4 regions of the Paenarthrobacter sp. 4246 genome follow, and region 4 is predicted to be linked to each of the others. Evidence: riboswitches for the same ligand, from Rfam matches in the RefSeq annotation. Region 4 holds a riboswitch; each other region holds the start of a gene.
The links. A riboswitch is a leader RNA that binds a small molecule or an ion and turns the genes downstream of it on or off. The one in region 4 is predicted to bind thiamine pyrophosphate.
Positions count from the first base shown of each region.

Region 1: linked by a shared signal. The riboswitch ahead of thiO (glycine oxidase ThiO) and the one ahead of thiC (phosphomethylpyrimidine synthase ThiC) in region 4 are both predicted to bind thiamine pyrophosphate.
Region 2: linked by a shared signal. The riboswitch ahead of thiD (bifunctional hydroxymethylpyrimidine kinase/phosphomethylpyrimidine kinase) and the one ahead of thiC (phosphomethylpyrimidine synthase ThiC) in region 4 are both predicted to bind thiamine pyrophosphate.
Region 3: linked by a shared signal. The riboswitch ahead of ABIE35_RS19490 (ECF transporter S component) and the one ahead of thiC (phosphomethylpyrimidine synthase ThiC) in region 4 are both predicted to bind thiamine pyrophosphate.

Region 1 is NZ_JBEPOP010000005.1:361,365-366,307, reverse strand. Features, by position in the region: gene ABIE35_RS12035 (RNB domain-containing ribonuclease) at 1-60, opposite strand, end outside; gene ABIE35_RS12030 (TM2 domain-containing protein) at 172-1,113, opposite strand; gene ABIE35_RS12025 (ferritin-like fold-containing protein) at 1,270-1,938, shown strand; gene thiE (thiamine phosphate synthase) at 1,982-2,665, opposite strand; TPP riboswitch at 2,693-2,811, shown strand; gene thiO (glycine oxidase ThiO) at 2,807-4,072, shown strand; gene thiS (sulfur carrier protein ThiS) at 4,069-4,305, shown strand; gene ABIE35_RS12005 (thiazole synthase) at 4,310-4,943, shown strand, end outside.
Region 2 is NZ_JBEPOP010000003.1:66,500-71,442, reverse strand. Features, by position in the region: gene obgE (GTPase ObgE) at 1-771, opposite strand, end outside; gene rpmA (50S ribosomal protein L27) at 929-1,192, opposite strand; gene rplU (50S ribosomal protein L21) at 1,255-1,563, opposite strand; gene thiD (bifunctional hydroxymethylpyrimidine kinase/phosphomethylpyrimidine kinase) at 1,940-3,457, opposite strand; TPP riboswitch at 3,448-3,546, opposite strand; gene ABIE35_RS05660 (Rne/Rng family ribonuclease) at 3,682-4,943, opposite strand, start outside.
Region 3 is NZ_JBEPOP010000012.1:81,888-86,830, forward strand. Features, by position in the region: gene ABIE35_RS19465 (Na+/H+ antiporter subunit E) at 1-520, shown strand, start outside; gene ABIE35_RS19470 (MrpF/PhaF family protein) at 517-795, shown strand; gene mnhG (monovalent cation/H(+) antiporter subunit G) at 785-1,177, shown strand; gene ABIE35_RS19480 (DUF4235 domain-containing protein) at 1,278-1,538, opposite strand; gene ABIE35_RS19485 (NUDIX hydrolase) at 1,574-2,272, opposite strand; TPP riboswitch at 2,470-2,606, shown strand; gene ABIE35_RS19490 (ECF transporter S component) at 2,683-3,303, shown strand; gene ABIE35_RS19495 (ABC transporter ATP-binding protein) at 3,303-4,910, shown strand; gene ABIE35_RS19500 (energy-coupling factor transporter transmembrane component T family protein) at 4,907-4,943, shown strand, end outside.
Region 4 is NZ_JBEPOP010000005.1:16,872-21,814, reverse strand. Features, by position in the region: gene ABIE35_RS10505 (alpha/beta fold hydrolase) at 5-727, shown strand; gene thiC (phosphomethylpyrimidine synthase ThiC) at 710-2,563, opposite strand; TPP riboswitch at 2,559-2,666, opposite strand; gene ABIE35_RS10495 (amidohydrolase family protein) at 2,763-3,845, shown strand; gene ABIE35_RS10490 (VOC family protein) at 3,923-4,795, shown strand; gene ABIE35_RS10485 (hypothetical protein) at 4,931-4,943, shown strand, end outside.

The DNA of each region.
Region 1 (4,943 bases), 340 kb from region 4:
GGCTGCAGCGAGCTGGTCCGACGAATCGTCGACGTTGGGCGCTATCCGGTGATGTGACACGAAAATCAGCGTAGCCCGAAACCTGCGGATAGTCTTGGCTTCCGCACGCGAAAGCCCGCTGCCCCAGGGGGCAACGGGCTTTCAGCACAGCTGGCATGGCCAATCCGGCAGTCAGCTGGCCGGGGTCAAAGTGAAGGTGGCTGCCTTGTCCCCGAAGTCATTGTTGATGACCACCGTGGTGGGACCGTTCTTGATGTCGAAGGCAATGACGCCCTGCTGTACGTCTCCGGCGGCGACATCGCCGGAGCTTAGACCGCCCAGACCGTTGTCCAGGAAGATCCGGTCGCCCTCTTTGCCGTCAGCATCGAAGGCATCGAAGTTGCTGGGCGCGGCGAAGCTGGATCCGGCGGTGGTCTCCCAGGAAACCTCCAGCAGGAGGAACCCGCCATTGAGCGGCTTCATGTAAGCCATTTCCGGGATCTCGGTGGTGTATCCGGAGTTAAGGACGGTGACCTTAACGGTGTTGCCCTCGGACACCGTGACCTCGAAGGAATTGCCATCAGTGGCAGTGCCCTGGGAGGGGGCAGGTGCCTCTTGTGAGGCCGAGGGGGCGGCGGGGACGGGCGTGGCCTGTCCTTGGACCGCAGCAGCCACCAGCGTCAAAGACAACACCGTGGACACGATTCCAACAACCAGGCCGGCGAACCATACGACGAGCGTGATGATCCAGGCCTTCTTCTTGTTTTCCGGATAACCCAGCAGCGGGCGGCCTTCCTTATCCCGCGCATTGCCGGTCAGCGTGATGATGAGGTCCACGATGGACCAGATGCCGAGTCCGCCCGCTGTGAGCAGCTTGGCAATACCGGTGCCGATCTTTCCCAGGTAAAAACGGTCGACGCCGAGGCCACCCAGAAGCAACGACAGGATCCAGGTGACCATGAAGGACTTGGCGGGAGTGCCCATGCCGGGAGCGTCATAAGGGCCGGAACCCGGGGCCGGTTGGTACGTCTGCGGTCCGCTTTGGTACTGGTTGCCGAAAGCACCGGGTGCAGGGGGTACTGGTGGAGCGCCGTCCCCGTTGTGGGGCGCGGGCGGATAGCTCGGGTTACTCATGGAACATCCTTCAGGGGAGTGGGTGCGAGGAGGAGGACACGCGGCCTGCGGGCAGGCCTGACAGTCGGCTCACTCCCAGCCAGCCTAGTAGGACCACGTCGGCTCGCAGCAAATCTAGCCGGACGGGGCGTGGATGGCCGGGGATAGTCTTGGATCATGGGCACTTCCCGGGACGTCTTAACTTCTGCCGGACAACTCGCCGCGGAGCTCCTGGGCGCCATGGCCTACGGCGAGTTGTCGGCTTTCGGCCGGCTTTCGTCCGATTCCCGATACGCACCCACGCTCCATGACCGGTCAATGCTGGCAAAAATTGCCGTCGGCGCGTACGGAAACTTCGCGCTGCTGAGCGATCGGCTCGCGGAAATGGGCCTCGATCCTGAGGAAACCATGCTGCCGTTCCAGCGTTCCTTTGACCACTTCCATGAACGTACCAGGCCCGGGGACTGGTTCGAATCCGTGATGAAGGCGTACGTCATCGACACCGTCTCCTCGGACTTCTACCGGGCTGTCGCCACTTTCCTCGATGCAACAACGCAGCAGTTCGTTGACCGGGTAGCCTCTCCCGACCAAGCAACCGAGGTACTTCGTGTCCTGCTGCGGCGGGCCTTGGCCGATGACCCAAGACTGGCCTCACGCCTGGCGTTGTGGGGCCGCCGGCTGGTGGGGGAAGCGCTGACGCAGGCGCAGAGGGTGGGCATGGAGCACCCACAGTTGGGGCCAACCCTAAAAAGTGGTGGCGATGCCCGCGCCGCAGTTAAGAGACTGACAGGCGAGCTCGCCGAGCGGCATTCACGCCGGATGACGGCCTTGGGTCTCACCGCATGACGGCTTGACCGGGCTTGTGCCTGAAAGGCCTTCACGGCCGGGCTCAGGCGGCGTCCAGCGCCTCCAGCAGCGACTTGGCAGCCGTCGTCGGATCCGTAGCTTCGGTGATGGCGCGCACAACGACGATCCGGGTGGCTCCCGCGGCCCGTACCTGCTCCACGTTGCTGAGATCGATCCCACCGATGGCGAACCAAGGCAGGTTCACGGCACCGCCGGTGGTCTCGTCTGCACGCTTGCTCGCTTCTGCGGCATATGTGACCAGGTCCAGGCCCACGGCTTCGCGGCCGGGTTTGGTAGGGGTTGCCCAGACGGGGCCCACACAGAAATAGTCAAGGCCGCCCCGGCCTGGTGATGCCGCGATGGCGGCATTCACCTGTTCGGGGGAGTGGGTGGAGAGGCCGATCGTGACGGGCTCCGGAAGCAATGTCCGGGCCACCGTCAACGGGAGGTCCTTTTGCCCGATGTGGAACACTGGAGCCCCGGAAACATTGGCAACATCGGCGCGATCGTTGACAGCCCAGAGCCGTCCGTGACGCTGCGCAACTGCCCGCAGGACCGCCAGCAACTCCAATTCCTCGGCAGCTTCCAGGGTCTTGTCGCGCAACTGGATGATGTCTACGCCTCCCTCAAAAGCGGCGTCCACAAAGTCTTCAAAATCGCCCTGCCGTTTCCGGGCATCAGTGCACAGATACAGGCGGGCGGTGGCGAGGGCATCAGTCGGGGTCATGGAAACCAGAGTAGTTCCTCTAAACTGGGCACGTACTGCGGGAGCCGCGACGTTCGCTTTATGACTGTCCGGCTGAGAGGGCTTCAGCGCCGACCGCTTGACCTGATCCGGCTAGTACCGGCGTAGGGAAGGAAACGCGCTATGGCAGATCCCCGCCAAACCCCGCTCCAGGCCGACGTGGCCGTCATTGGCGGTGGCGTCATCGGCCTCGGTATTGCCCACGAAGCACGGCGACTTGGCCGCTCCGTGGTGGTGATCGACCCCGCACCGGCTTCGGGAGCTACGTTCGCTGCCGCCGGAATGCTTGCCCCCGTGAGCGAATTGCACTACCAGGAGGAAGATCTCCTGGACGTGATGCTTGAATCGTCCCGGCTGTGGCCGTCCTTTGCAGAAAGCCTGACCCGCGGAGGGGAAGACATCGGTTACCGGACGACGCCGACACTCGCCGTGGGTGCCGATGCCGCGGACCGCAGGGCGCTGGCAGACCTTCGTGCGGTGCAGCTTGCTGCAGGCCTGGGGGTTGAGCCGCTGTCCTTGCGCGACGCCCGGGATCGCGAACCCCTCCTCAGCCCCCAAATTTCCAGTGCCTTCGACGTTCCCGCCGACCATCAGGTTGATCCCCGCAAGCTGGCGGCAGGCCTCCTCTCGGGATTGGCACGCCACGCGGCCAGCGACTCCACTTGGGTTTCGGGCGCCGACGATGGGTTTGCCGTGACTTCCACGGCGTGCAGATTGCTCTGGGACGGAGGGCGGGTCTCAGGAGTGGAACTCGAGTCCGGTGCCGCTGTCCACTCCACCGAAACGGTGGTCGCCAACGGACTGGGTGCGGCAGACCTGGAGGGGCTCCCCGACGGGCTCAGCCTTCCCCTGCGGCCGGTATATGGCGACATCCTCAGGCTTCGGGTGCCTGAACACCTCCGGCCCCTGCTCACCTCCACCGTCCGTGGGATGGTCCGCGGAGTGCCCGTCTACATCGTGCCCCGGGACGACGGCACGGTGGTCATCGGAGCCACCCAACGCGAGGACGGACTGTCGGCATCCTCCAACGCGGTCTCAGCCGGGGGCGTCTACCAGTTGTTGCGGGACGCCCAGGCCCTGGTCCCAGCAGTGGCGGAACTTGAGCTCCTCGAAGCAACGGCCCGGGCCCGCCCCGGCACTCCGGACAACGCCCCGTTGCTTGGGCGGGTCGCTGGCCCCAAGGGGGATGTTGATGGGCTGGTGATCGCTACAGGATTCTTCCGGCATGGTGTGCTCTTGACGCCCGCGGCCGCACGGATCGTGGGCGGGCTGATCAACGGCTCGTCGGAACCCCGGTGGGCACCATTGCGCCCGGACCGCTTCGCGGACACTTCATCCACAGCGCGGGCGCTTACGCCGGCACACGCTCCCAGCAAGGAAACAGCATGAACATCAAACTCAACGGATCCGATCACGCCGTGCCGGAGGACGCTTCAGTCAGCACCCTGGTCACGGCCGTCACCGGCCGCGTCCTGGACCACCGCGGACAGGCAGCCGACGGCGGCAAGTTGGGCGTCGCCGTCGCCCGCAATTCCGAGGTGGTGCCGCGCAGCCAATGGTCCGCAACGGCGCTCGCCGACGGAGATGAACTCGAACTTGTTACCGCAGTCCAAGGAGGCTGACATCATGACGACAGCAAACACAGAGGTCATTACTGACGCCCTGGTGATCGACGGCGTCCACTTCGGATCCCGCCTGATCATGGGGACGGGAGGTGCCCCGAGCCTGGACGGCCTGGGCGCTGCGCTCCTGGCGTCCGGGACAGAGCTCACCACAGTAGCCATGAGGCGCTACTCACCCGCTGAAACAGGATCACTCTTCCAACTCCTGGTGGACCACGGCATCCGCGTGTTGCCAAACACAGCCGGTTGCTTTACTGCCAAAGACGCCGTGATGACCGCTGAACTGGCGCGCGAGGCACTGGAAACCGACTGGGTGAAGCTGGAAGTCATCGCCGACGAACACACACTCCTTCCAGACGCCGTGGAACTCGTCGAGGCAACGGAGCAGCTGGTGAACCGTGGATTCAAGGTCTTCGCCTACACCAACGATGATCCCGTCCTGGCACTGCGCCTCGAAAACCTCGGGGCCACCGCTGTGATGCCCCTGGGCTCGCCGATCGGGACCGGTCTGGGCATCCTGAACCCGCACAACATTGAACTCATCGTGTCCCGGGCCTCAGTCCCCGTGGTGCTCGACGCAGGCATAGGAACCGCCTCCGATGCCGCCCTGGCCATGGAACTGGGCTGCGACGCAGTGC
Region 2 (4,943 bases), on a different contig from region 4:
GGACAGAGGATCGCGGTCAGACTCCAGAGTTCCGCAGTCGAGGACGTGCACCAAAGCCGCACACCGCTCAACGTGCCGCAGGAAGTTGTGCCCGAGTCCCTTGCCTTCGCTGGCACCCTCGATCAAACCGGGGACATCGGCAATGGTAAAGCGGACTTCGCCCGCCTGGACCACGCCAAGGTTGGGAATCAGGGTGGTGAAGGGGTAATCGGCGATCTTTGGCCTGGCAGCAGACATGGCTGCGATCAGGCTGGACTTGCCGGCCGAGGGGAAGCCAACCAGCGCGATGTCAGCAATGGACTTCAGTTCCAGGACGATGTCGCTGGATTCGCCTTCGATGCCCAGCAGGGCGAAGCCGGGCGCTCGGCGCTTCTGGGAGGAAAGGGAAGCATTGCCCAGGCCGCCTTGGCCGCCGGCAGCTGCGACGTATTCAGTGCCCTCACCCACGAGGTCAGCCAGGACTTCGCCGTCCTTGGTCTTGATGACGGTGCCGTCGGGGACCGGAAGAATCAAGGTCTCGCCGTTCTTGCCGCCGCGCCAGTCACCCATGCCCGGGCCACCATTGGTGGCGTGGCGGTGGGGTGCATGGTGGTAGTCCAGCAGGGTGGTGGTCTGTGCGGACACCCGTAGGATGACATCGCCGCCATTGCCGCCGTTGCCTCCGTCGGGGCCACCGAGCGGCTTGAACTTCTCCCGCTTTACAGAGACACAGCCGTGGCCGCCGGTTCCGCCGGATACGTGCAGGACTACCCGGTCTACAAAGCTCGCCACGTGGATCTCCTCAGTTGCTGTCTTACTTACAGCGTTTGTTGCTGTTGCCAGCGCTGTTGCAAAACCAGTGCGCTAAAGCGCCCTAGTCGATTGTAATGCGGTTAAAAGAACGGTGGAGCGGGCCGTTTGGCCCGCTCCACCGGTTCAGAACTTGTTGTTACTCTGCAGCTGCAGCAGCAACGATGTTCACTACGCGACGTCCGCGGCGAGTACCAAACTCAACCGAGCCGGCCTGCAGGGCGAACAGGGTGTCGTCGCCACCGCGACCCACGCCTGCACCGGGGTGGAAGTGCGTGCCACGCTGGCGAACGATGATTTCGCCTGCGGAGACTACCTGACCACCGAAGCGCTTGACGCCCAGGTACTGTGCGTTGGAGTCACGACCGTTGCGAGTGGAACTCGCGCCTTTTTTGTGTGCCATGTGAAATGCCTGCCTCTAAATTTCTGGGGAAACTGAAAAACCTGAACAGCGGGTAACGAAAGTTACGCGATGCTGGTGATCTTGATCTTGGTCAGTTCCTGACGGTGACCCTGACGCTTCCGGTAGCCGGTCTTGTTCTTGAACTTCTGGATGACGATCTTCGGACCACGGAGGTCCTCGAGGATCTCAGCCGTAACCTTGACGTTGGCCAGTTCCGCAGCTGCGGAGGTGACCTTCTCGCCGTCAACCAGGAGCAAGGCGGGCAGCTCAAGCGTGCTGCCGGCTCCACCGGGGACGCGGTTAAGCGTTACGTAGTCTCCAACGGAAACTTTTTCTTGGCGGCCGCCTGCGCGGACAATCGCGTACACCACTTGGGTACTCACTTCTCTCGACGTTTATAACTAAATTTGCGTGCGGAACCTGGAACCGAAATCAGGCTTGGTTCGCGCTGTGCCTCAACGCCGTGGACTTCTGATCGAAGTCCGCGAGTCATCCCTTGAACAATTCCAAGGGGCATAACCCAAGTGTTGGCGTAAGCACCGAAGATCAAGATTACGCTAGTTTGACCCTCGGCTGCAAATGAGGCCGGGTCCGGAGGCTACCACGTGACTTACGTCACCAGTTGTAACGGACTCTCCCGGCACCGTGCCCATACAGCCTACAGGGTTTGGGGCGATTAACGTGATTTGACCCGCGACGCGCTGGGGCTCTTTGAAGCTCGGGGATAAAAAGCCCGGACAGGAACGGTCAGGCGAACAGCCGCGGAGCGTCGAAGAACGCAGTTTCGTAGCGGCAGGACTGGGCAAAAGCCTCCACCATTGACGCCCGCTCCCCCTCGGAAGCTGCCGCCGCTGCTGCGTCCGTGAAATTGATCGCATGCCTGGTGGCTTCAGCAAACTCTTCATCGGCGTAGGTCCTGAGCCAGTCCGCGTAGGGATGCGCTGCCGGAGATCCCGCCTCCACGAACGATGCATGGAGCTGCTGGCCCACTTCTGCGTAAAGCCAGTAGCACGGCAGGATGGCCGCCAGCAGCACGGAGTAGCTGCCCGTGGCCGAGGATGCCAACAAGTGGTCCACGTAGGACTTCGTGACGGGTCCGGTCACCGGGGAAGCCTCTCGGGTGCTGAGCCAGTTCCTGTGCAGTTCCGATTCGACCTCAAGGCACTGCTGTGACGCTTTCGCCCAGAACAGTTGTTCCTCCTCCGTGGGGGCAAGGGCGCCCGCGCGCGCCAGGGCCCTGGAGTACCCGTTAAGGTAGATGGCGTCCTGCGCGAGGTAGTAGCTGAAGGCTGCTTCAGGGAGGTCGCCCGATTGCAGGCCGTCAATAAAGCTGAGCTTGTAGATTGCCTCAAGCTCCGGAGCGGCTTCCTTCCACAGCGCCGCGGCGAATTGCCCCGGCCTCAGGACCTGATGGTGGTGGAAATGGTTGACCGGCCCATTTCCCTGGCCTACGTCGAGGCTGTCCGCATGCAGCAACGCCTGGAGCAACCACGGCTTGACCTCACGCAGGGAAGCTTCCCAATCGCCTGTGCGGGCCTGGACAGTGGCCAGTGCCGACGACAACGAACAGCCCGTGCCGTGGCTGTTCTTCGTTTCCACGCGGGGTCCGGCTACCTCAATGACGTCCTGCCGAAGAAGGCCGCTGGTGTTGACCAGGGCATCCGGGCATTCCACACCTGCCAGGTGTCCGCCCTTCACCAGGACCGTGGTGCCGCACTCGGCAGCCAGCCGCTTGCCCTGGTTCAGCGCCGAATCCCAGTCAGCAGCTTCAGGCTCCCCCAACAGCATCGCGAGCTCCGGGAGGTTCGGGGTAATAAGATCCGCCAACGGCAGGAGAGCACGCAGGGCTTGCTCGGCAGACCCACGCAGGAGGCGGTCACCGCTGGTGGCCACCATCACCGGGTCAAGGACCACGACGGCGGGACGCACCGCCTCGAGCCAGCCGCGGACCTCATCGATCACCGCAGCGTCACCCAGCATGCCGATCTTGACGGCATCGATGGCGATGTCCGTGCTGACGGCTTCCAATTGCTGTCGCAGGAACTCCACCGGAGGAACATGGAGGGCACTGACACCCAGCGTGTTTTGCGCGGTCAACGCCGTAATCGCCGCCATACCGTAGCCGCCCTGCGCGGCAATGCTCTTCAGGTCCGCCTGGATACCGGCACCGCCGGAGGGGTCGGAGCCCGCGATACTCAGTACGCGAGGCGTTTCACGGCCCCAAACAACCAAAGGGTACACAGGAGAATACGACGATGAGGTCATGGGGACATCCCTTCGCCGGTGCTAACCGGACAGGTTCAACGGGTCTGGATCTCAGCCTGGCCCAATGCCCGGCACCCCGTGTCAGTCCCCCAGCCTAGCCGGGACGCAGCAGGGCCCGTAAACTGCGCTACGCAGAAGACCGGTTATGACCGCTGTGAGCAGACAGCAAAGGGCCCCCCATTACCCGCTTATGGCGGGTACTGGGGGCCCTTGCGGATCAGATGCTAGAGCTCCGAAGCGGGAACGCCAACCCCAAGGATGATGGGTTCCTCGGAGGCTACCTTCTTGGCAGGCTCCGCCGGCGCTTTGGCCTCGTGCGCCGTTCCACGCGCTGCCGTAGCAGTTACCTCGTGGTGCTCAACACTGGTCTCGTTGGCTGCACCCTGCGCACGGCTCGCACTGCGGTTGCGACGCCCTCGGCGGGACTTCGACGCCGCAGCAGCTTCAGGGTCCTCATCTGCAAAACCTGCCGCGGCGGCTTCCGGCGCGGCGGCTGTCTTGGAAGGAACCACTGTTTCGGGTTTTGCCTCGGGTGCTGCGCCAAGGTGGGAGAACGCTTCGGCCAGGAGATCCAGGCTCATGGCAGGCTTGGCTGCAGGCGGCTCCTCGTGGTGTTCCCCGATTGGCAGGGCCACCTCTTCCCCGCCGAAGCGCAGAACCGGAGTGGACCGTGCTTCACGAACCGGTGCTTCCCGGTCTGATTCGCGGTCGGCGTGCTCTCCCGCCCCGGACTGTGATGCAGCAGGCGCCTGGTGCTGGCCGGCCGCCCGCGCCTCCTCTTCTGCACGGTGAACTTCGTCATCATGGAGGTGGGCAGCGTGGGCGGCAGCAGCGATCGTCGCAAGTGCAGCCCGGGTTGCCTCCGCCTTGGCCTGCTTGGCTGGATCCTGCGGCTCTGTGGCAGCAGGAGGTGCGGCAGGGGCAGAAGCAGTGGTGTGGACCGGCGCAGGAGCCTCGGTGACAGACTGTCCGCCACCCTTGCCACGGCGGCGCTTGCGTTCCGTTCGGGCTGTGGGTTGCTGCGCCTCAGTGTGGGGGCGGTGGTGCTCGGCAGCCACAACGTTGGCGCGGCGGTGCTCCACGGGTTCATCGTGGGTGACCACGCCGCGGCCGGCACAGTGCTCGCACTGCTCACCGAAGACCTCAAGGAGTCCGGTACCCATGCGCTTGCGGGTCATCTGGACAAGGCCCAGTGACGTCACTTCAGCCACTTGGTGCTTGGTACGGTCGCGACCAAGGCACTCAACCATGCGGCGGAGGACGAGGTCGCGGTTGGACTCAAGGACCATGTCGATGAAGTCGATGACAATGATGCCGCCGATGTCACGCAGGCGAAGCTGGCGAACAACTTCCTCGGCAGCTTCGAGGTTGTTCTTGGTGACGGTTTCTTCAAGGTTTCCACCGCTGCCGGTGAACTTACCGGTATTGACGTCCACCACGGTCATGGCTTCGGTGCGGTCGATGACCAGCGAACCACCGGACGGGA
Region 3 (4,943 bases), on a different contig from region 4:
TTGGTTGGTCATTGTCTGGGGCGCATTGTGGCGGGACTTCAGTCCCGGAAACCTGCTGTTCGGTGCGCTGATAGCCGTGCTGGTAGCCAAGCTGTTCTACCTTCCACCAGTGGAACTGAGCGGCAGGTTCAACATCCTGCGTGCCATTCCCTTCGCCCTGATGTTCCTCGCCAAAGTGGTGGCAGCGAGCTTCCTGGTGTTGTTCCTGGCCGTGGTCAAGGGACCCAAGGTGCGCAGCGCCGTCGTCGCGGTTCCCTTGCGCAGCCACTCGGACCTGATGGTGACGGCCACGGGGCACGTCATCTCGCTGATTCCGGGCTCGCTGGTGGTGGAAGTGGACCGGTCGACGTCCACGCTGTACCTGCACGCGCTCAATATTTACGAAGAAGCGGACATCGACAAAATTCGCGAGGAAGTCCAGACCATTGAAGCGCGGCTGATCCGGATCATGGGCACGCGCGAAGAAGTGGAAGCCCTCAACGCCGAAGTACGTCCGGGAATGGAAGGGGCAGCACGATGAAGGAGATCATCCTTGTGGTCACGGCGGTGATCCTCAGCCTGGCTGCCGCGGGCGCGATTGTCCGCATCGCCATCGGCCCTTCCCTGCTGGACCGCGTGCTGGCATCAGACGTCTTGTTGGCCATCCTGGGTGCTGCACTGGCGATCGACATGGCGATGAACAGGCACCTCAACAACCTGATGCTGCTGGTAGCCCTCGCGGTGATCGGATTCATCGGATCGGTGACCGTTGCACGGTTCGTGGCTGAACGGAGGGAACAGAACAATGAGTCCTGATGCCAGCGGAGTGGATGTCGTGATCGACGCTGTCACCGCAGTGTTCCTGGTGGTGGGCGCCTTGATGTCCTTGGGCGCTGCCATCGGATTGCTGCGATTCCCGGACCTCATGAGCCGCATGCACGCAGCCACCAAGCCCCAAGTACTGGGACTGTTCCTCATGCTTGCTGCGATTGGCCTGCAAATGCGCACGTGGTGGGTTTGGCCGGTCTTGCTGGTGGCATGGATCTTCCAGTTGCTGACGGCACCTGTGTCCGCCCATATGGTGGGTCGCTCCGCCTACCGCACCAAGCATGGCCACCGCGAGATGCTCACCAAGGACGAACTCGAAGCTGTTGTGCAACGGGCGGCTGCGGGGCAAGAACCCCGGAACGACCGCTAAAGTCCCAGTCACAGCAAACGCGGGGTCGCCCTGCGTCCACTGGTGTTCATTCCATCAGGTGGAGGCAACGCGACCCCGCGTTGTTGGCTGTGGTTGCGGACTAGACGATGTCGTGTGACTTGGCGAAACGTGCAATGGCACGCTGTGTGCCACGGCTGGCCAACACCTGAATCAGGGTGCTGACGAAGGCTGAGATCAGCGCAAAAGTCAGTGCTGAACGCAAGCTCGTTTCCATGTCGTCGTTGCCCATGGGTGGTTTGTTGCCAGTTGCCTTTTCCCACCCTTTGTTGACGAGTTTGGTGCCTACGAAGCCCGCTCCGAGGCTCACTCCGGCACCGATCAGCTTGAAGAAGAGGTTCATGCCCCCAGCCTAGCCGTCCGTGGCCGACTCCAGAGTCAGCGTCGGCTTTCGCGCTCTTTCAGGAACGCTGCCAAGGACCCAACAGGGGCCAGCACGGGAACAACAGGGTGCTCTGCCAGCCAGGCAGCGTCCACGGAACCAAACTCAGCGATTTCCTTGAGCAGGTAATAGGTGGGCGGCATCAGCTTCAGCGTCCCGGCCGCTTCCGCTTCCAGAATTCCGTCCACGGGCATCCACAACGATTGCCACGCCTCCGTGGTTTGATGCCGGGGCTCGGCTCCCGGGGAGGGCTTGGCGAGGTAGAAGAAGGTGTCAAAGCGCTTCGGCATGTCCGTGGGCGTGATCCAGTTGGCCCAGGGGCGGACATCCTCGGCACTGATGGTGAGCCCGGACTCCTCCTGGACTTCGCGGATTGCGGCTGTGAGGACCGTCCCTGCGTTGGTTTCGGCCTGCGTTGAGGTGGTGTGGGTGCCGATGGAACTCGAACGCCAAGCGGCAGCGTGGCGTTGAAGCAGGCCCGCCGGGTAGTCCCAGCCTGACTCGTCCGCAGCATCCACACGGCCGCCCGGGAAGACCACCATTCCGGCGGCGAAGTCCATGGTGCTGACCCGGTGCTGGACGAACGCCTCGAGCCCGCCCGGGGCATCACGGAGCAGGATGACACTGGCAGCGAGCCGGGGCTCGGATATGGTGCCCTCGCCGGCAGGGTGATTTCGAGTGGGTGGGTTGTTCATGAAAGTGCCCCTTTGCCGCTGTCGAGTCTGCTGGATCATTCTCTCAGGTCTCGTTGTGGGGACGGATTTGCGTTGCTGGACTGGGAAACGGGGCGTAGAGCGGTCCCCGCATCGCCCGAATGTGACCACCGGCCGGCACCGGACCGTCGCCCGCAACACGCGCAGGTGTAAACTGAACCAGCCCATCAGGGCAGATTTAATAACGACAGGGGAGCGCCGCCGTCGGACCTTGCAGAGATGCAGGAGACGCGAGGGCGCTGAGAGTGCGGACAGCCGCAGACCCTCGAACCTGATCCGGTTAGTACCGGCGCAAGGGAGTCGAGCTTCTCAGAGTGTCCGGATCCGGGCGGCGCAGGCCGGTTGGAAATCCGGGGAGCACTTTCCCCTCCTGTAACCTCAGGAGGCAGAAAATGACCACGGTAAACGTGAAGAAGACCAGTTATAACTGGCGTGTTGTAGACATTGTTGTGGCGGCCTTGATCGCCATTGCAGGCGGCGTGATCTTCTGGGCCTGGTCCCAGGGCGCCGCGCTGGTATCCATTCCCATGAACGCGACGTATCCGCCGCTCACCGGCCTGATCGCCGGTGGCTGGATGATCCCCGCAGTCCTGGGCATGCTCATTATCCGCAAGCCGGGCGCAGCGTTGTTCTGCGAAACCGTCGCGGCCACCGGCGAACTCATCATGGGTTCCCAGTACGGCACCACCGTCCTGATCTCCGGCGTCCTGCAGGGTCTGGGCGCAGAGCTCATCTTCGCCGCTTTCCGGTACAAGAAGTTCAACCTGCCCACGGCCCTCCTCGCGGGTGCCGGTGCGGGCCTCTTCTGCGGCCTGAACGACTCCTTCCTCCCGTGGGGCTGGAACATCGCCTATGAGGCAATGGATAAGCTGGCGTACATCACTTTCACCACCGTCTCGGGCGCCATTATCGCCGGGGCGCTGTCCTGGGTTGCCACCCGCGGCCTGGCCAAGACCGGTGTCCTGAGCTCCTTCGCGTCGCGCAAGGCTGCGTCGGAGCCAGCCTTCAGCTGATGCCGGCTACGCAGAGCGGCAGCAAGAACAGCAGCCCGGTGCGGCCTGCCGCCATCTCCGCCGAGGGCTGGGGTTGGCGGCATGCCGGACGCTCGACTCCTGCCATTCATGGTCTGGACCTCCGGATTGAACCGGGCGAGCGGGTGCTGCTGCTGGGGCCTTCGGGAGCCGGCAAGTCGACGCTGCTGCACGCCCTCGCCGGTGTGCTGGGCGATGAGGAAGACGACTCGGACGAGTCAGGTTCACTGCTGATCGACGGCGTCGCGCCCCGGGAACAGCGTGGCCGCGCCGGACTGATGCAGCAGGACCCTGAAACACAGGTGGTTTTGTCGCGTGTTGGCGACGACGTCGCCTTTGGTGCCGAGAACCTTGCTGTGCCCCGGGATGAGATTTGGTCCCGCGTCCATGAAGCGCTCGACGACGTCGGGTTGCGTACCGCCGCGGGCGGCGGTTTGGCGTTGGAACACCCGACGGCGGCTCTCTCCGGGGGGCAGAAGCAGCGCCTTGCGCTGGCGGGCATTCTCGCGATGCGACCCGGCTTGATCCTCTTGGACGAGCCCACGGCCAACCTGGATCCGGTAGGAGTGCTGGAGGTTCGGGATGCTGTTCGGCGTTGCCTGGACAAGACCGGCGCCACCCTGGTGGTGGTGGAACACCGTGTGTCCGTGTGGAAGAACCTGGTGGACAGGATAGTAGTCCTGCAGCCGGGTACCCTGACGGCGGCGGGAACGGGCCAGGCAACGGGCGCGGTCCTTTTGGACGGCCCACCGGACCAGGTCCTGTCCGAGGCCCGCACCATGTTGATGGCTGCCGGCGTTTGGGTGCCGGGGTACGTTCCGGCCACCCGCCAACGACGCAGCCAAACCCCCGCCGAACCCCACGCCGCCCCACTGCTCCTCGCTGCCCAGGACCTCGCAGTTTCCAAGGAAAAGCCGCGGCGCAAGGGCTTCAAGACCATCCCGCCCCTCCCGGTGCAAACGGGAATCACCGCGCAGGTCAGGGCCGGCCAAGCACTGACCATCACCGGAGCCAACGGAGCTGGAAAGTCCACGTTCGCGCTCACGTTGGCCGGCCTTTTGGCGCCGGTTGACGGTACGGTGAGTGCCGCCGTCGAGCTTTCCAAGGGGGCAGGCATTGACCCGTTCAAGTGGAAAGCAGACCAGCTGATTTCGCGGATCGGGACGGTGTTCCAGGAACCGGAGCACCAGTTCGTCACGGGCAAGGTCCTGGACGAGCTCATGTTTGGGCCCAGGCATTTGGGCCACGGCGAGGAACGCGTGGACGAACTGCTGGAGCGGCTGCGGCTTACGCATCTGGTGGACGCCAACCCCTACACCCTTTCGGGCGGCGAGAAGCGGCGGCTTTCGGTGGCCACCGTGCTCGCCGCGCATCCCCAAGTGCTGGTGCTCGACGAGCCCACGTTCGGCCAGGATGCCAACACCTGGGCCGAGTTGGCATCATTCCTTTCAGAGTTGCTGGATGCCGGAACGGCCGTGGTCTCCGTGACCCATGACCAGGAATTCAGCGCTGTGCTCGGCGGCACGGAGCTGCGGCTCGGTCCGGTGCAGCATGGTGAAGCCACGCATCAGGAAGCGGGTGCGGCATGAGGGATGCACTGAACCTCCGCGGGAATCATGCCC
Region 4 (4,943 bases):
ACCAATGCATAAGCAGCGCGTAGTCTTCGTTCACGGCCTGGGCAGCTTCGGTGCTGCTGCATGGCCGAAACAGCACGGCATGGCCCTCGCTTATGACGCGCTCTTCCTGCGCCGGCATGGCTTTGACGCCGCAGCCGAGCCCGTGGGATCGAGCGTTTCCGCGGACGTTGCCATCGTCCTCAATGCCTTGGCGGATACGGGTGGTGGCCACGTCGTTGCGCACGAGCAAGGTGCCATCTCCGCCATGCTTGCTGCCATCGAACGTCCGGACCTGGTGCACTCGCTGAGCCTGGTTGAGCCGGCTTGTTTATCCCTGACAGCCGAGCTTCCAGCCACAGCCTCCCACCGTGCCCTGATGGAACCCCTGTTCGATGTACGGAGCCAGCTCAACGACGCCGACTATCAACGTGAGTACTACCGCCGGGCGTTTTCTGCCGAAACGGGGGGATTGGATACTCCCGAAGCGCGGCGTTCCGCCCGCAGGCTCAGGCTCCAGGCCCCGCCATGGGAGGCTCCGCTACACATCGTGCCCGGCGTCCCCACATTGGTCCTCACCGGTGGGTGGGAACCCCTGTACGAGGAAATCGCCGGATACCTCCAGGAAACCGGAGCCCTCCGCCGTGTTGCTGCGGGAGGACACCGGCCCCAGGATTCAGTGGACGGCGATCACATCATCCGCTCATTTGTTGGCGACGTTGGACGGGCCATGTCAGTTCAGGCTTCCTGAGCCGGCCTCAAGCGGGCTTGGGCTGCCGGGTACCTGAAGTTCCGGTAAATAGACCTTTCCGCCCGATGCCAGGAATTCCTGGCTTTTTCCGCGCATGCCGCTGTACATTTCTGCGATGGCGGTCTGCGCCTCTTCCGATCCGTATTCGTCACGGATGTCCTGGCTGATGCGCATCGAACAGAACTTGGGGCCGCACATGGAACAGAAATGGGCGGTCTTGGCCGGTTCTGCCGGCAGCGTTTCGTCGTGGAAGGCTTCTGCCGTGACGGGGTCCAAGGAGAGGGCAAACTGGTCCCGCCAACGGAACTCGAACCTGGCCTTGGACAAGGCGTCGTCCCGCTCGTGGGCCCCGGGGTGACCCTTGGCGAGGTCGGCGGCGTGTGCTGCGATCTTGTACGTGATGACACCTGTTTTGACGTCGTCCTTATTGGGAAGGCCCAAATGTTCCTTGGGGGTCACGTAGCAGAGCATGGCGGTGCCGTACCTGGCGATCTCGGTTGCGCCGATGGCTGAGGTGATGTGGTCATAGCCGGGAGCGACATCGGTGACCAAAGGTCCCAGGGTATAGAAAGGGGCCCCCTTGCACAGTTCCTGCTGGCGCTCCACATTTTCGCGGACCAGATGGAACGGCACGTGGCCAGGTCCTTCCACCATTACCTGCACATCGAACTCCCATGCCCGCTGTGTCAGCTCGGCGAGGGTATCCAATTCGGCGAACTGGGCGGGGTCGTTGGCATCGGCGGTTGCACCCGGGCGCAGGCCGTCGCCCAGGGAGAACGCGACGTCATACTGGGCGAAGATTTCGCAGAGCTCATCAAAGTGCGTGTAGAGGAAGTTCTCCTGGTGGTGCGCCAGGCACCAGCCCGCCATGATCGACCCGCCACGGGAGACGATTCCCGTGACCCGGTTGGCAGTCAACGGCACATAGCGCAGGAGCACGCCGGCGTGGATGGTCATGTAGTCCACGCCCTGCTCGCATTGCTCGATCACGGTGTCCCGGAAGATTTCCCACGTCAGCTTGTTGGCCTCGCCATTGACTTTCTCCAGAGCCTGGTAGATGGGGACCGTCCCGATGGGGACCGGGGAGTTGCGGATGATCCACTCCCGGGTGGTGTGGATGTCGTCCCCAGTGGAGAGATCCATGACGGTATCGGCGCCCCATTGAGTTGCCCACTGCAGTTTGTCCACCTCCTCCGCGATGGAGCTCGTCACGGCTGAGTTGCCGATGTTGGCGTTGATCTTCACCAGGAAGGCCTTGCCGATGATCATCGGCTCTGACTCGGGGTGGTTGATGTTGTTCGGAATGATCGCCCGTCCTGCCGCAACTTCGCTGCGGACCAGCTCAACGTCGCAGTTCTCCCGCAACGCGACGAACTGCATCTCGGGAGTCACCATGCCCCGCTTGGCATAGTGCATCTGTGTGACGGTTTTACCTTCGACGGCGCGGCGTGGCACTGGTTGAGTGCCCTTCCACTCCGCTGATGCTTCTCCGCGCCGAACCGCTGACTTGCCGTCGTCCAGCAGGTTTCGTTCCCGCCCGCGGTAAGCCTCCGTGTCACCGCGGGCGTCGATCCATGGAGCGCGGAATGGCTCGAGCCCCACAACGGGATCGCTGCCGGGACCCGCCGTGCGGTACACCTGGAACGGCGGGTTGGCCTTGCCGTTGGGAGACGGCTCCAAGGCGATCTCCGTGACGGGCACCCGGATCCCGTGGTCAGGGTCCTCGAGGTAGGCCAGTGAATGGGATTTCAGCGATTGGGTCACGGTTTCCGGCGTCTTTGCACCGGAGTCGGACCCGTTTTGGGCAGGGCTGTGCTGTGTTTTGGTGGTGCTCAAAGGATTACTCACTTCCTTCGCCGGCATTACCCGGACAGGTTCAACGGTCGCAGACTGCATCAGTCCGATCTCAGCCCCTGCAGGGGCCCCCGTGTGGTCGTAGACGAAGCTACCACAGCTCCCCAGGGGCTCCCAGTCACATGGAGTCCGGGGTTGCCGCGCCCTGAACTTCCCAGGACCTGCAGACTAGGCTTTTTCCATGGCCAAGATCATCGAATTCACCGGACCCGTGCTCGCGTCACGGAACGACCAGCGCCATGGGATGTGGTCCGTGGATGGCACCTTGACCTTTGTGCGCCCCACGACGGCGCCGGACCGTGTACTTGATGGCTGGGTCCTCCCGGGTTTCGTTGATGCCCACTGCCACATCGGTTTGGGTGTGGGCGGCGCTGTTGACTCGCGGACCACTCTCGCGCAGGCGCACGCTGACCTCGACGCCGGGACTCTGCTGATCCGGGACGCCGGATCACCCAGCGACACACGTTGGGTCCAGCAACGCGCAGACGTGCCCCGGCTGATCCGGGCCGGAAGGCATATTGCCAGGAGCCGGCGGTACCTCCGCGGTTTGGGGCATGGAATCGAACCTGGGCAACTTGTTGAGACCGTCCGGAAGGAAGCCCGGGATGGAGACGGGTGGGTCAAGTTGGTGGGAGATTGGATCGACCGTGGCGTGGGTGACCTCGCTGCCTCTTTCCCCGCGAGAATCGTCAAGGACGCCATCTCTGCCGCCCACGATGAAGGTGCCCGGGTGACGGCCCACTGCTTTGCCGAAGACACAGTGGACGACATGCTGGATGCCAATATCGACTGCATCGAACATGCCACGGGCCTGCTGCCACGACACATTCCGCGTTTGGTGGAGCAGTCCGTGCCGATCGTTCCCACCTTGGTCAACATCGCTACTTTCCCGGACATTGCTGCCCAGGCTGCCCCAAAGTTTCCTGACTATGCGGAGCACATGGTGCGGCTTTGGCTGCGCCGGCGCGAGCGAGTGCTGGAGGCCTTTGAGGCCGGTGTGGCCATTTATGCCGGCACGGACGCCGGCAGCGTGATCAAGCACGGCAGGATCGCCGATGAAATGAAGGAACTGCACGACGCCGGCCTGCCGCCGGCCGCGGTCCTGGACGCCGCGGCGTGGCGTGCCCGGGAGTGGCTGGGAGCCGAAGGCATCAGCGAAGGGGCGAGTGCCGACGTCGTGCTGTGTTCCGAGGACCCCCGGATCCAACTGGAGACTGTTTCCAACCTCAAGCACATCGTTCTGCGCGGTTCAGTGGTCCGTTAGGAATAAATTGAAGCTTCAAGTAATTTAGAAAAGTAGAAAGGTGCTGATGAGCGGTACCTCGAACTCGGGAGCTTCACATGACCACACCACTTAGCCAGGATCTTCTGCCTGCCGAACTGACCATGGGCACCGTCATGCTCAAGGTTGGCGACATGACGGTCATGAGCGACTACTACCAGCGAGCCCTTGGCCTTGACGTCGTGGCGGAGCAGGATGGCGGGCTTTACCTGGGGCGGGTCGGGAAGCCCGTGGTGCATCTTGCCCCGGCCTCCGGGCTCCAGATTCCAGGACGCGGGGAGGCCGGCCTGTTCCATACGGCCATTCTGTTCCACGACCAGCCTTCATTGGCTGCCACCATTGCTACCGCCGCCGAGTACGAGCCCCGCGCGTTTGCGGGCAGTGCTGACCATCTGGTCAGCGAAGCATTTTATTTTACCGATCCCGAAGGCAATGGCATTGAGCTCTACTACGACAAGCCGCGTGAACTCTGGCAATGGGACGGCAAGAATGTGGTGATGGACAATGTTGCCTTGCCTCCGCAGCGATTCCTCCAGCAGCACCTGAGCGAAGCTGCGGTGACCGGGCAGCGCGAGGCGGCGGCCGGAATCGGACACGTCCACCTGCAAGTGGGTGACGTCGCAACTGCCCACCACTTCTACGTCGAAACCCTGGGCTTCGAGCGGACCGCGGGCTGGCATGGCCAGGCGTTGTTCGTTTCCGCCGGCGGCTACCACCATCACATGGCCATGAACGTGTGGAACAGCCGTGGCGCCGGGCCCCGCAAGGACACGCTGGGGCTGGGAGAAGTGCTCATTGAGGTCCCCGACGCCGACGACGTGGCAGCGCTGGCGGATCGCTTGACGATCGCAGGGGTGCAGAACCACCACACTGGCGCCGAACTACAGTTCGAGGATCCATGGCGGAACAAACTGCGGGTCGCCGTCCGCTAAGCAGCGCTAGTCCTGCTGCGGTGGCACACTCCTGCTGCGCCGCCCACTCCTGCACTAGGCTGGGCAGTGACGGCACGGATCCAATCGGGTTTTGTGCCGCCGCCCCGTCAGCACGAAGGAATGAGAGTACTTTCCATGGGCTTTGCCG